2 regions of the Brevibacillus choshinensis genome follow, and region 1 is predicted to be linked to the other one. Evidence: riboswitches for the same ligand, from Rfam matches in the RefSeq annotation. Region 1 holds a riboswitch; the other holds the start of a gene.
The links. Region 1 has a riboswitch for FMN ahead of ribD (bifunctional diaminohydroxyphosphoribosylaminopyrimidine deaminase/5-amino-6-(5-phosphoribosylamino)uracil reductase RibD). Riboswitches for the same ligand answer to the same signal wherever they lie in the genome.
Positions count from the first base shown of each region.

Region 2: another riboswitch for FMN. It lies ahead of JNE38_RS04990 (ECF transporter S component); the one in region 1 lies ahead of ribD (bifunctional diaminohydroxyphosphoribosylaminopyrimidine deaminase/5-amino-6-(5-phosphoribosylamino)uracil reductase RibD).

Region 1 is NZ_CP069127.1:5,170,147-5,177,085, reverse strand. Features, by position in the region: gene JNE38_RS25935 (copper amine oxidase N-terminal domain-containing protein) at 1-109, shown strand, start outside; gene JNE38_RS25930 (MFS transporter) at 383-1,537, shown strand; gene yunB (sporulation protein YunB) at 1,595-2,323, shown strand; gene catA (type A chloramphenicol O-acetyltransferase) at 2,406-3,065, opposite strand; gene JNE38_RS25915 (HAD family hydrolase) at 3,274-3,924, shown strand; FMN riboswitch at 3,978-4,125, shown strand; FMN riboswitch at 4,262-4,407, shown strand; gene ribD (bifunctional diaminohydroxyphosphoribosylaminopyrimidine deaminase/5-amino-6-(5-phosphoribosylamino)uracil reductase RibD) at 4,533-5,642, shown strand; gene JNE38_RS25905 (riboflavin synthase) at 5,661-6,335, shown strand; gene JNE38_RS25900 (bifunctional 3,4-dihydroxy-2-butanone-4-phosphate synthase/GTP cyclohydrolase II) at 6,353-6,939, shown strand, end outside.
Region 2 is NZ_CP069127.1:939,272-946,210, forward strand. Features, by position in the region: gene JNE38_RS04975 (ABC transporter permease) at 1-429, shown strand, start outside; gene JNE38_RS04980 (RNA polymerase sigma factor) at 614-1,147, shown strand; gene JNE38_RS04985 (DUF4179 domain-containing protein) at 1,194-2,237, shown strand; FMN riboswitch at 2,445-2,598, shown strand; gene JNE38_RS04990 (ECF transporter S component) at 2,843-3,448, shown strand; gene proS (proline--tRNA ligase) at 3,754-5,220, shown strand; gene JNE38_RS05000 (HAD family hydrolase) at 5,323-5,967, opposite strand; gene JNE38_RS05005 (winged helix-turn-helix domain-containing protein) at 6,071-6,688, opposite strand; gene bcp (thioredoxin-dependent thiol peroxidase) at 6,874-6,939, shown strand, end outside.

The sequences.
Region 1 (6,939 bases):
GAATGCATACATGGTCGCCTTCACGATATCGGAATGGGTCAAAACCAAGTCGCTGGAGCAGCGCTTGCAAAAGATCGTGGACTCCATCCAATTCACTGAGGGAAAATAAGAGGATACGGTTATAAAGACGCGGGGCAAATGCTTCGCGTTTTTTTGCTTTCAGGACCAGCGCCTTCGCTGATAAGATGAAGATACGGTGCAATGCGCCGCGCAGGACGAGTTGGGGAAGCGCCCCCGCATGTTTGTCGACGACAGTTCTTTTTGAAAAGCGCGAAAACGAGGAGGCATGTGCATGTCAACGGCCATAATCAGTGTGCGCACCCGATAGACGGGGGCGTGCGATCTAAAACCGCCTGTGACGATCAGGGGGTTTGGATAAATCATGATTCAGATGAAAACGTATTTGTATGTCCATGCGCTGTCTTCCTTAGGATCGCGGATGGATTTGATAGCATGCAGTGCGCTCATTTTCACCTTTGACCACAGCGCGTTTTGGCTGATGGCTTTCTTCGTAGCGCGTCAGGCAGGCGGGATCTTGTTTAGTCTGGCGGCTGGTGTGCTGGCCGATCGGGTGGACAGACGCAGGGCAATGATCGCAAGCGACATCGGAGCGGGACTGGCCGTTTTGTCCATCGTGTTTTTCCCGAATCCGTATGTGGTGGTAGCAGCAGCTTTTTTCAAGGGCATGCTGTACAGCCTGTTTCACATCAGCTTTCAATCTTCCTTGCCGCAGATGTTTGAACGAGATGAGCTCGTCAGGATCAACGGATTAACGGTCCGCTTGGAGTCGGTGGTCGGGATCGTCGGCTTTGCCCTCGGCGGGTTTTTGACCAGCCACGTTGGGTATTCGCTCGTGATTGCCTGCGATGCAGCCAGCTTTCTCGTGTCAGCTGCCGCGCTGACCCGGATGAGGTGGGAACGAGCAGAGCCTGCCATAGCCAAGGTGAATGCATCAGAAGGGGCAGGGTTTCGGGAGACACTCCTTTATTTGGCGAAGCAGCCGATTCTTCTGGTCATCAGTCTGCTAGCTTTGTTCGAGTCGCTCAGTACGTCCGCCCATAACTACGGGCTGCCCTTTTTGGCCGAACAGCTCGCGTCGGCTGATGCTGCCTTGCATGGGTTGATGTGGTCCATGATGAGTCTGGGTGGGATGGCAGGGTCTTTTGTTGCCGGGCGACTCCGCGTGAAGAAGGAAGAGGGGATGTTCGGGGCTTTTCTCCTGCTCGCCCTGGTCGTCATGCTCGCTTTTGCAGGGACCACAAGGGTGAGCGTTCTCGCTTTGCTGGCTGTTGCCGGCTTGTTTGCGGGAGCGGCACAAGTATACGAGAGCACGCTGCTCCAGCAGGCAGACAACCACATTCGCGGCAGAGTCATGGGCGTCCAGAGCTTGCTTAGCCGAATCGGATTTTTTATCGGATTTGTCGCTGCTCCGCCTCTGGCTGCCTGGACCGGCTTGTTCGGGATGGTCGCGCTGGCACAATTGCTATTCCTGCTGGGATTGCTGGGCTTGGGCAGCTTTTATCTGCGGAAACGATAGTCTTTTTTCCTCCCATAGGCCATAGGATGTACCAATTGGGAGGTGACGGGCGTGGCGATGTTTCGACCCCGTCGGCGTTGGAAGAACCCGCTTTCCCGAACGAAGGCGTTTTTTATCGCGGTGGTCATTTTTTTGGTCCTGTCGATACAAACGCTGGTTTTCCTGGAAAAACGGCTCGAGCCGACGCTCTTGATCCTGGCTTCGCAAAAAACGGAGCAGTTGGCCAAGGAAGCAATTACGGACGCAGTAACCAAGCGGATTTCCCAACAAGGCGTCGACTTTAATCAAATCGTGAAGATTGAAAAAGACAACCAGGGGCAGATTCAGGCGTATCAGTTTAATTTCAAGGAGTATGCGCGGATCGTGGGGGAAACCACTTCCCGCATTCAAAACAAGCTGCAGGAATTCGAGGCGGAAAAGGTAGACCGTACGATCCCGCTCGGACTCGCGACGGGGAACAGCTTTCTGGCCAATTTGGGGCCGGACTTGCCGATTACGTTCATGCCGATCGGGTCGGTCAAGACCAAGCTGGAGACCGAGCTGAAGGAAGCGGGCATCAACATGGTGCTGGCGACCGTCTACATTTACGTGGAAGTAGACCTGCGCATCGTCGTCCCTTTCGCTACCGACGAGCAGACTGTGACCACGAGAATCCCGATCACGCACTCGCTCATCGTCGGAGATGTGCCTCAGTATTTGTACAACAACCCCGAAGGAAAGCCGGATGTTCCGAGAGCGCAGACGCCGCAGGGTCAAACGGTGCCAGACGCACCAGAGCAACCGTAAACATGGGAAGACAAACAAAGCGACAGCCCGGGCATGACTCTCATGCACCGGGCTGTCGCTGTATGACGATCGATTCGCTACGTTACTTCGCAGGAAGCCAGGCCGGGGCATCATCAGCTAATGCCTGCATCTCTTGGACAAGCAAGCTGGCATGGTATCCGTCGCACACGGCGTGATGCATTTGCACCGCTAAAGGCAGCAGGATGCTGTCAGAGTGCCTGAAGTATTTTCCTATGGTGAAGATCGGGGAGAGGTAGGTCCCCTCGTCGTAGATGTTCAAGTTGAATCCCGTAAAGCTAACCCACGGGAGGCACGAGATGGGAAACGTGTTTCCTGGTTCATGGGGCTTCGGGGTGAACTGCTTGATCTGGCCGAACGCAGCGAGATCGTCCAAATAGCGACCGTGAAAAACGGGAAAGTCATCGTGGTGCTCGGTCCAGATGCTGCTGAATGTCTTGTCGTCCTCGTGGAAAATGGTGTAGCTGGGAGACATGCTTTCCCAATACCCTACGCTGCCATCCGGATCATAGCCCATCCTAAGCTCCATGTGGCGGTTTACAACCGTCGTGAGCATGTGAATCAAGGCCGGATACAGCTTGAATCCACTGTTCTTCAGATCGGGGAGCATCCGGGTAATATCGATGTTGGCAGTCATGCTAAAGGTGCATCTGACGCTGTGCAGATAATGGTCGAAATAAGGCTTTCGGCTCCAGGTATCCATGTCAATGGGGTGGAAAATCATGCTTGGTTCCCTCCTAAAATGATCGTGTTTCTTTGCTTTAGGAGGCTTGATCCACTGCTTTAACCATATCCTCATCACGGTCCTCGCAAGATTTGAGCAGGTCATCTGCTCATAAAAGAAGTATACAGCAAAAGCAAAAGGGTGTTCCAATGGCAATTTTCCCGTTACTATGAATACAAAAGACTGAGAAATGGACGAGGAGGAACCGATGGCTATTCACTACGAGAAGGGCATCATTTTTGATATGGACAATACGCTGTTGAAATCTACGATTGATTTTCCGCGGATGAAGCATGCTATCTATCAGGTGCTGATAGATAATGGATGCTGCGAGCCAGGTCTGGATTGGCAAAATCATACGGCGTCACAGCTGATCGAGATCGGGAGACAATCTGCGAACATGACGCCTGAGCTGGAACAGCAGATGTGGGAAGCGGTCACTGCTGTGGAAAAGGAAGGGATGCACGGGGCTGTATTGGAGGACTACGCCGTGGAGGTGCTGGACGAATTGCAAAAACGCTGCCAGCTCTACATTCTCACGAACAATGCCTCCGCGGCTGCCCATGAGGCTCTGCACGAGACGGGGATTGCCCATTATTTTGCAGAAATCGTGGCACGCGAGCAAATGACGGAGCTGAAACCTTCTTCGTCAGGGGTACACTACATTTTGCGGCAGCATCCCGAACGGTCCATGAGTGCGTGGACGATGGTCGGGGATTCCTGGATCGATGGCAAAGCGGCGCAGAATGCCGATGTCCGCTTCATTGCCTACCAGGCTAAACAGCAGGAAATGGAGAGCAAGGGAGTTACACCGTTTACGACCATACGTGATTTGCGTGAGCTGCTGGCTCATTTTTGAGAAGAAAAGTGTAGGCTTTGTCCAGAAATGTGCTATACTCTACCTAACTGAATACCAGCCTTCAGGGTAGGGTGCAATTCCCGACCGGCGGTAATGACGAACGCACGTCTGAGCCCGCGACTCGCTGTCTGCAATTTGGGCAGCGACTGACTTGGTGAAATTCCAAGGCCGACGGTAAAGTCCGGATGGGAGAAGGTATTTGGAATAGCCTTGCAGCTGTTTTTTGCAAAAAAACGGTTGAGAATAGGCTTCTTTCTCGATGCCCTGAGTCGAATGCTCATGGGCATTTTTATTTGATAAAAGGAGGGAATAGTAGCACAGCAGGAATTTCATACGAAGCAATCTTCAGGGTAGGGTGTAATTCCCGACCGGCGGTGATGACGCAAGAGCGTCGAGCCCGCGACTCGCTGACCACGCATGGAAAGCGACTGATCTGGTGAAAATCCAGAGCCGACGGTACAGTCCGGATGGGAGAAGATGCAAGAGCGCCGTCTTGATTCGGTTTTTCGAAAAATCGATTGAAGGCAGGCGTCTTTCCCTATCCCCTGAAACGAATTGGTTTTAGGGTTTTTTTCGTTGGCTGGAATCTGGAGGGATAGGAGAGAGTGATGGAACAAGACGTACGCTTCATGGAAATGGCGCTGGAGCTGGCGCGAGGTGTAAGAGGACAGACGAGTCCCAATCCGCTGGTCGGAGCTGTGGTCGTTCAAAACGGTCAGGTCGTCGGCATGGGGGCACATCTGAAAGCGGGAGGGCCGCATGCGGAGGTGCATGCCCTGCGTATGGCGGGTGACCTAGCGAAAGGGGCTACCATGTACGTTACCCTGGAACCCTGCAGTCATCACGGGAAAACGCCTCCTTGTGCGGAAGCTGTGGTCGCAGCAGGCGTTTCACGAGTCGTGGTAGCCGTTCTGGACCCGAACCCCCTGGTAGCGGGAAAGGGAATCGAGAGGCTGCTTTCCGCGGGAGTCGAAGTGAAGATCGGCGTTTGCGCGCAGGAAGCGACCAAACTGAATGAAGTCTTTTTTCACTACATCCAAACCAAGCTTCCGTTTGTGACGGTGAAGACGGCGAGCACCCTTGACGGGAAAATCGCGACGGCCACTGGACATAGCCGCTGGATCACGGGGGAAGCAGCTAGAGCTGAGGTTCATGAGCTGCGCAGAACGAATGATGCCATATTGGTAGGGGTAGGAACGGTCTTGGCCGATGACCCTGAGCTGACAGCCCGATCGTCAGGAGAGCTGTATGGAAAACAGCCCGTCCGGGTCGTACTCGACAGCCAATTGCGCACTCCGCTGACAGCTCGCATCGTGCAGGATCCACTGGCAACGACCTGGATATTTACCACTCCGGAGGCATCAGAGGAGAGACGGCAAGCTTTTGCGGAAGTCAAACACGTCAAGCTGATCACGCTGGACGCTCCGCTCTCCGTGATGGCCGTATTGAAGCAGCTGGGGGAGCTCGGCATTACTTCCCTTTTGGTAGAAGGGGGAGCAGGAGTCAATGGTTCCTTTTTGCAGGCGAAAGCCATCCAAAAAATCATCAGTTACGTATCGATGAAGCTGGTTGGGGGTAAGGAGGCTTCGACCCCATTTGGCGGAGCGGGATTTGCCACCATGGATGAAGCGGTAACGCTGAAGGATATAGCCATCAAGCAGGTAAGTGAAGAAGATGTGCGCTTTATCGGCTACCCGCGCTGGGAGCAGCACGAATAAAGAGAGGTGACACCATTCATGTTTACGGGACTCGTGGAAGAAGTAGGCACACTTGATGCCATGACGGGAAGCGGACAGGCAAGTCGACTCGTCATCCGTGCAGCGCGTGTGCTCGAGGGAGTGAAGACAGGGGATAGCATCTCCGTAAACGGCATTTGCCTGACGGTCACCTCTTATTCGACTCACCAATTTACGGTAGATGTCATGCCGGAAACACTGAACAAAACGAGCCTGCGCCAGCTTAGGCAGGGACAGCGCGTCAATCTGGAGCGAGCGATGCGTCTGGGTGACCGGTTCGGGGGCCATATCGTATCGGGACATGTGGATGGTACGGGTATGATTGTATCTCGACAGCCGCATGCCAATGCGGTGCTGTTTCGCATCGCAGCCGACTCGGCTCTCTTGAAATACGTCATCCCGCGCGGCTCGATTTGTATCGATGGCATCAGCTTGACCGTAGTGGATGTGGATGACAGCAGCTTTTCGGTTTCGATCATCCCCCATACACTGGCACAGACTAGCCTGCAGGATCGCAAGGTGGGTGACCAGGTCAATCTGGAGACGGATGTCATCGGCAAATATGTGGAGCGTCTGATGGGAGTGCGCCAGGAAGCGGAATCGGAATCGGAAGGGAAAAGCGAACGGTCCTCCCGTTTGAGCCTCGCTTTTTTACAGGAAAACGGATTTGCCTAATCGAGGAGGGACAAGCCATGTTTGACAGCATAGAAGCAGCCTTGGAGGATTTGCGCCAAGGCAAGGCAGTAATCGTCGTAGACGATGAGGATCGAGAAAATGAAGGCGATTTTGTCTGCCTTGCACAGGCAGCGACGCCGGAGATGATTAACTTCATGGTTACGCACGGACGGGGACTGGTATGTGTTCCGGTTACAGAAGAGCGGGCCGCTCGCTTGGGCCTAAAGCCGATGGTCGAAGTGAATACCGACTCGCAAGGAACAGCCTTCACCGTTTCCATTGACGAAATGAGCACGCACACGGGCATTTCCGCCCACGAACGATCGCAGACGGTGCTTGCCATGCTGGATGAAAGCAAGACAGCTGAAGACTTCCGACGTCCTGGGCATATTTTTCCCTTGATTGCCAAAGCGGGTGGAGTCTTGCGCAGAGCCGGTCATACCGAAGCGGCTGTCGATCTCGCTCATTTGGCCGGAGCTGCCGAGGCGGGTGTCATTTGCGAGATCATGAATGAGGACGGATCCATGGCTCGACTGCCGCAGCTCGAAGAAATCGCCCGCCGCTTTGATCTCAAGCTGATTACCATCGCGGACCTGATTCGTTA
Region 2 (6,939 bases), 1.9 Mb from region 1:
GGGGTGATTTCCGGCCTGATCATTATGGCGTATGCGGCGATTCAGCTGGATCTCGTCTTTTACTGGTACGACCCGATCATTTTCATCGTGCTGTCCATCAGTGGCGCGCTCATTTACGGAGGCGTGTACACGGCGATTTCCGCCATCAGCTTTTTCTCCGACTCGCGTACGGGCATCACGCCGATGATCTACAATATTCAGCAGTACGGGCGCTATCCGGTTGACGTGTACAACAAAGTCATTCGCTTTGTGCTGACGTACGTGCTTCCGTTTGCCTTTGTGGGTGTGTATCCAGCGGCCTACTTCCTCCGGAAAGAAACGTGGTACATCTATGCAGCGATGACCCCGGTGATGGCCGTTATCTTCTTTGGCATCGGGCTTCTGGTTTGGAATATCGGAGTGAGCAAGTATCGAGGAGCGGGTTCATAGCCCGCTCCTTTTCTTTAGGAAAGCCTGGTGACAACCGGCGTTATGGGAAATCAGCCCCTGACGTTTTGTGACCAGGCTATTTCTCTTTTTCACAGAAAAAATGCAACACGGAAAAAAGATGTGACCAAAGCTTGAGCAGGGGGATCTAATTACTGTAAATATCGAACAGAAAGGAGTGGAGAATGTGGAGCTAACCCAACAGGTGATCCTTGCCAAGCAAGGTGATCGGGATGCATTTATCCGTCTGATGAAGCACGTAGAGAGCCCTTTGCACAACACGGCCAAGTCCATCCTGAAAAAGGACGAGGATGTCGCGGATGCTCTCCAGGAAACGATCTTGCTTGCCTATAAATCTCTTCCTAGTCTTCGTGAGCCAAGCTTTTTTAAGACGTGGATATTTCGAATCCTGATCAATGCGTGCAAAAAGATAGCAGCAAGTCGGTCCCGTAACGTTTCGATGGCGGATATTCCTGTGGTGCAGTCTTTCTCCCCTGAGTACGAGGATGTCGACTTGAAGGAAGCCGTTGACAGGCTGGAGGAGCAGCAGCGCATGGTCGTTGTCCTCTTTTATTTTGAAGATATGCCTTTGCGACAAGTAGCGGAAGTATTGGAGATTTCGGAGAGCGCCGCAAAAATGAGGCTCAGCCGGGCGCGAAAAACGTTGCTGGACCATTTGATGCCAATCGGGAAGGGTGCGATGAACTATGGATCTATCTAAATTGGAAGTCGAACTGAAAAAATATAAATCTGCGGAAAATACGAGTATGTCATTACTTGTTCGATCTCGGCTTGATGAAACTTACGCTTCGCTCCCTGAAAGGCCTTGTCTACCAAAAGGAAGAGCACCCCGTCCGCGTCTTTGGAAAACGGCATCTGTTGCAGCTGCGGCCATCCTTTTGGGTGCTACGGTTTTTGCATCGGGCTTTATCTCGCCTGCCATGGCCAAATCCCTCAAGCAAATACCGGTGGTGGGCAGTCTGTTCAGCTCGATTGAAGCGGATCTTGGGTTGCGCGCAGCAGGAGAACAAGGTCTCACTGCCAAGGTCAATGCAGGCATCTCCTATCAGGACGTGAAGCTGGATGTAACGGAAACAGTCTACGATGGAACACGTGCCGTCTTTTTGCTCCGCGTAACCGCACCGAATTTGAAAGAAGGCATGTTTGATACGGGAGAAGAAGCCGTAAAGCTCAGCAACGCGATAGACAGCGTTGTATTCAAAGTCAATGGACAAGTAAAAGAAGGCGTCAATTATGCCTCTGCGGGAGCTGCCAACCCGAATGTCCTCGTTTTCGAGAATGTTTTGCCAGCGGTCGATCGGAATGCAACCACGACGATACCGGATCCTTTTCACGCAGAAGTATTGGTAAAACTGGCAGGTATCGATCATGAGTTTACCTTGGACGTTCCATTCCACAAAACGACGAAGGGCATCGTCAACTTGAAGCCGAATGCAAGCCGATCAAGCGATCAAGGGTCACTCACTGTCTCTGAGGTGAATGTAACTCCTGTGACGACGCGATTGGTGACGACGATCAAACTGGCTGATCAAGCATCGGAACGATTGTCCCATACTAGAGTTGCGGTGTATGATGACCAAGGTCGTCAGCTGCCAGCTCTCAACGGTGAGGGAACATTCGTAGAGAATGGCATTACCTTTGATGGGCGATATGCAACTACTGGAAAGACCAAGTATTTGATTATCAAGCCTTTTGAATACGAGGATGATTTCTCTGAAAAGGTGCGTGAGGATCAGTTTATCGAGGGCTTGGAATTGAAAATTGATCTCCCGTCTCAAAGCGAGCAATAGAGTACGGGCGGCTAAATGATTTCAAGAGCTGAGAGGATGCAAATCCCTCGGCTTTTTTCTATGAAGCGAAAAAAGTTGTGTACAAAAAAATCAAAAGGGCTCATTCCTATAATTCCTACAAAAAACATCGGAAAATGCCAAAATCGCATTTTCAACTATTGTCAAATCAAAAAACCGCAGTATAATATGCTGTATACAACAACAAACACATTCCTTCGGGGCAGGGTGAAATTCCCGACCGGCGGTGATCATGCTTTGATGCATGTAAGCCCGCGAGCCTCCCGAGCTGATCGCAGCAGGGAGTGCAGGATCTGGTGCGATTCCAGAGCCGACAGTACAGTCTGGATGGGAGAAGGATGACGACAGTACGTTACCACACGTGCTTGTTTACCTGTGCAAACGGGAAAAGGGGCCATTGCTCTTTCGCAGCCCTTTTGTTTCTCGTACTCATTTTTGCATCAGGATTTGTCATGCGCCTGCAAAAAAGCCCTGAGGATCTTTCTTTCCTCGGGCTTGTTTTCGTTTGCGCAAGGTTCAGGATGTGTGGGTTCACGATCACTGTTGCCATTCCTCAAGAAGGAGAAAAAGATGAGGAGATGGTACACATGAAAGAAACAGCATTACATTCCACGAGGTCAACCCAAAAGCTTGTGACGATTCCCATGCTCGCAGCGGTTGCCTTTATCCTGCAGTATTTGGAATTCCCCATTCCACTGATGCCGAGCTTTTTAAAGCTGGATTTCAGTACGCTGCCTGCCTTGATCGGCGGTCTGATGTACGGTCCAGTGGCAGGGATCATCGTGGAGGTTTTGAAAAATGCCCTGCACATGCTGTTTAAAAATACGGACGGACTTTTGATCGGGGAGCTGGCCAACGTGGTGGCGGGCGCCAGCTTTATCGTAGCGGCAGTCTCCATGCAGCGACTCGGCCAAGGCAAGAAAGGCTTTTTGACCGGCCTCGCTTTGGGTACCCTGCTGATGAGCGCCGTGATGGCTCTGGCCAACGCGTTCTTCCTGCTGCCTGCCTATGCCGTTCTTTATCAAATGCCAATGGATCAGCTGCTGTCGACCTTTGGAGCAGACAGCGTGTGGTCACTCGTCCTGTACGGAATCGTTCCGTTCAACATTTTCAAGGGTGCGATGCTCTCCCTGGTCGCTTATCCGGTGTACGTCAAGCTGGCGTCCAGATTGAACCCGCGTGCCACAAATTGACAATCGGAAAATGACTTGCTACTATATCTACAAATGAAAGGCTATGAAAGGACTCGCAGTGATTCGCCGCGTCCCAGAGAGTCGGCCCTTGTCTGGAAGGCTGATACTACGGCATGACTGCACCCCATCCTGAAGCCGCTGGCGATGAGCCACGCCGGATGCCCCGCCGTTATCGGGACTTTGAGCGGACTGCAGCCTTCAGCTGTGGTCAATCAGGGTGGTACCGCGGATGTTGATCCTCCGTCCCTATGTGGGATGGGGGATTTTTTGCATTCACTTATTCAAGAAAAAGGAGCTGTAGAAGGATGAAAGAGGAAAAGGCATTTGTGAAGGAAATCACGCCGCAATCGGAGGATTTCTCACGCTGGTACATCGATACGATCAAAAAAGCGGACCTGATGGACTACACGCCCGTTCGCGGATGTATCGTGTTCAAGCCGGAAGGGTTCGAGCTGTGGGAACGGATCCAAGAGGCGATGAACAAGCGCTTCAAGGAAACCGGACACCGAAACGCTTATTTCCCGATGCTGATTCCTGAGTCCTTCATGCAAAAGGAAAAAGAACATATCGAGGGCTTCAATCCTGAGCTGCCATGGGTGACAGAAGCAGGCGGAGAGCCTTTGGAAGAGCGTCTTGCACTGCGCCCGACGTCCGAGACCATCATCGGTCACATGTACAGCCAATGGATTCAGAGCTATCGCGACTTGCCCGTTCTCATTAATCAGTGGGCAAACGTATTCCGTTGGGAGAAGCGGACCATGCCGTTTTTACGCACCTCCGAGTTCTTGTGGCAGGAAGGGCACACAGCTCATGCGACAGAGGAAGAGGCGCGAGAGGAAACGATGCAGATGCTGGAGATCTATCGGGAAGTCGTCGAGCAGGAGCTGGCGATTCCCGTATGGAAAGGACAAAAGACTCCTAGCGAACGCTTTGCCGGCGCAGTCGATACTTACTCTATCGAGGCGATGATGAAGGATGGGAAGGCCGTACAGGCAGGCACATCCCACTACTTGGGCGACAATTTCGCACGCGGCTTTGAGATCAAGTTCCTCGATCGAGACAATACGTTCAAATACGTCCACACGACTTCCTGGGGAAGCTCAACCCGCTTGATCGGCTCGATGATCATGGTGCACGGGGATGACCGTGGATTGTCTCTGCCTCCGCGGATGGCTCCTACCCAAGTGATCATGATTCCAGTCGGTCCGATGAAGCTGCGGGAGCAAGTGATGCAGGCGTTCGATCCGCTCTTCGATACGATCAAGGCTTCCGGCATCCGCGTTCGTGCCGATCTTCGTGAGGAGACGCCAGGCTGGAAGTTCAATGAGTGGGAAATGCGCGGGGTACCTGTACGTTTGGAAATGGGGCCGCGCGATGTCGAAAATGGGCAAGTGATTCTGGCACGCCGCGATACGGGTGAAAAGATTACGGTGGCGCTGGAAGGCATCGTGGAGACGATCCGGAACCTGCTCGAGGAAATCCAGCAAAACATGTTCCAAAAAGCATTGGCTTTTCGCGAGGCGAATTCCCATCTGGGGATCGACAGCATGGAGCAGCTGGCGTCGCATATCGAGAAGAGCGAGCAGGACAATGCACCAAGTGGATGGGTGCTGGCTGGCTGGTGCGGAGACGATGCATGCGAAGCGAAGGTCAAGGAAGAGACCAAGTTTACCTCCCGCAATATTCCGTTTGACCCACCTGTACGAAAAGAAACATGCATTTGCTGCGGTGAAAAAGCACAGCACACGGTTTGGTTCGGCCGAGCTTACTAGGAGCTATTTTCCCAGCCTTGGAGCTGATCAAGCTGCAAAGAAAAAAGGCGTGCCCTCTGAAATGGAGGCATGCCTTTTTGTCTGTGGGCTGGCGAGGACAGTTTAGCGCCGGGCGGCCAGCACCCACTCCACGAAGCTTTCTACATCTGTAAACACATAATCCGGCTGTGGATCAAATTGCCCGGCCTTTTGGGTGACTGCGAGCCAATCGACCCCAACCGTCATCAGCCCGGCAGAGCGGCCTGCTTGCACATCCGCATCGCTGTCTCCCACATAGATGGTCTCGGCAGCCTTTGCGCCCAATCGCTCCATGGCAAGCAGAATGCCCTCCGGATGCGGCTTGGGATGGGTGACATCATCGCCGGTAATGACCACATGAAAATAAGAAGAAAGCTCCCACTCTTGCAGCGAAATGTCGGCACTCTGCCTGCCCTTTCCGGTGACGATCCCCATCTGGATGCCTGCCGCCTGCAATCGCTGGAGCATGCCCCCGATCTCGGGAGGGTTTTGCATACGCCCATGCTCGTCGGCATAGACAGTGAAGAAATGCTCGAGTGCTGCTACATGCGCGTGCACAGGCAGCTCCTTTTTCACGATTCCGGTCTCTGTCGGTCCAAATAAGGCGATGATCTGCTCATCTGTATAATGCTTTTGCAAAAAACGCTGAAACGTCGAGCGAAAAGCGGTGAAAATGAGCGGCAGCGTGTCCGCTACGGTCCCATCGAAATCAAACAGGATGGTTTTCATGTCGCAGCCCCCTTCCAGATCCAAACAATCCAAACAAAAAAGAAAACCATCTCAGCTGATGGTTTTCATGATGTCGGTGACAATTATGCGGCAAACGATTCTGTTATTCTTCGGAGTCCTCGAAAGGCTCGTCGGAATCATCAGAAGCTTCAGCTGGTGTCATAGGAAAGAGCACGTCAAAAAACTTGAACTTGCGGCGACCTGGCTCGCTTTTCAATGCTTTGTACTTGTGCAAAAGATCTGCGATTTCCTCGACGAACTGATTGCGTTCGTCCTGGCTGAGATGAAATTCGTGCAAGTTAAAAGCAAACGTGTTTTTGTACTCTTTACGTACGTCCTGATCACTGGCGACAAAACGGTTCAAGGTCCGCATGAGATCCTTTTCCGTCGTTCGAAAAGGAGTAAACATCACATCACTGAGTTGCTGTGCGTTTTCTTCAATCATGACTTGCAGCTTGACCTGAATCACTTTGGCTACCGGTTCATAGTACTTTTCCACGATAGACCCTTTGACGCGAGTATCCACCTGTTCCAGCAAACCGACACGAACCAGCTCCTTCACATGATAATGAAGGCGGGCAGCGTTTTCACCCAACTCGGTCGCGATTTGCTTGGCTGTCCGAGGCTCCAGATCTTCAAACAGTTCCAGGATCTTGACACGCTCGGCAATTGCGAGGGATTTTAGTGCTTCTGGGTCTGTTACTTCAAAAAACTCTTTCATGCCAATTCTCACCATCCAACTGACTAGGCCAAATTTTGATTTTTCGTCGTTCTCTATACTATCAATCAATTCTATCGTTTTCTGATAGAAAGCGCAACGTGTATACAGATGAAGTGCCTGTAAGCTTGTGGTAAAATCAAAGCGTACATAACAAGGAAAAGTCGGAACAGAAGGAAGGGATACGCATGACCGAAACTGGACAAGCCGCTCCTGATTTTACGCTGCAAGCAAACGAGAATCAAACCATCTCA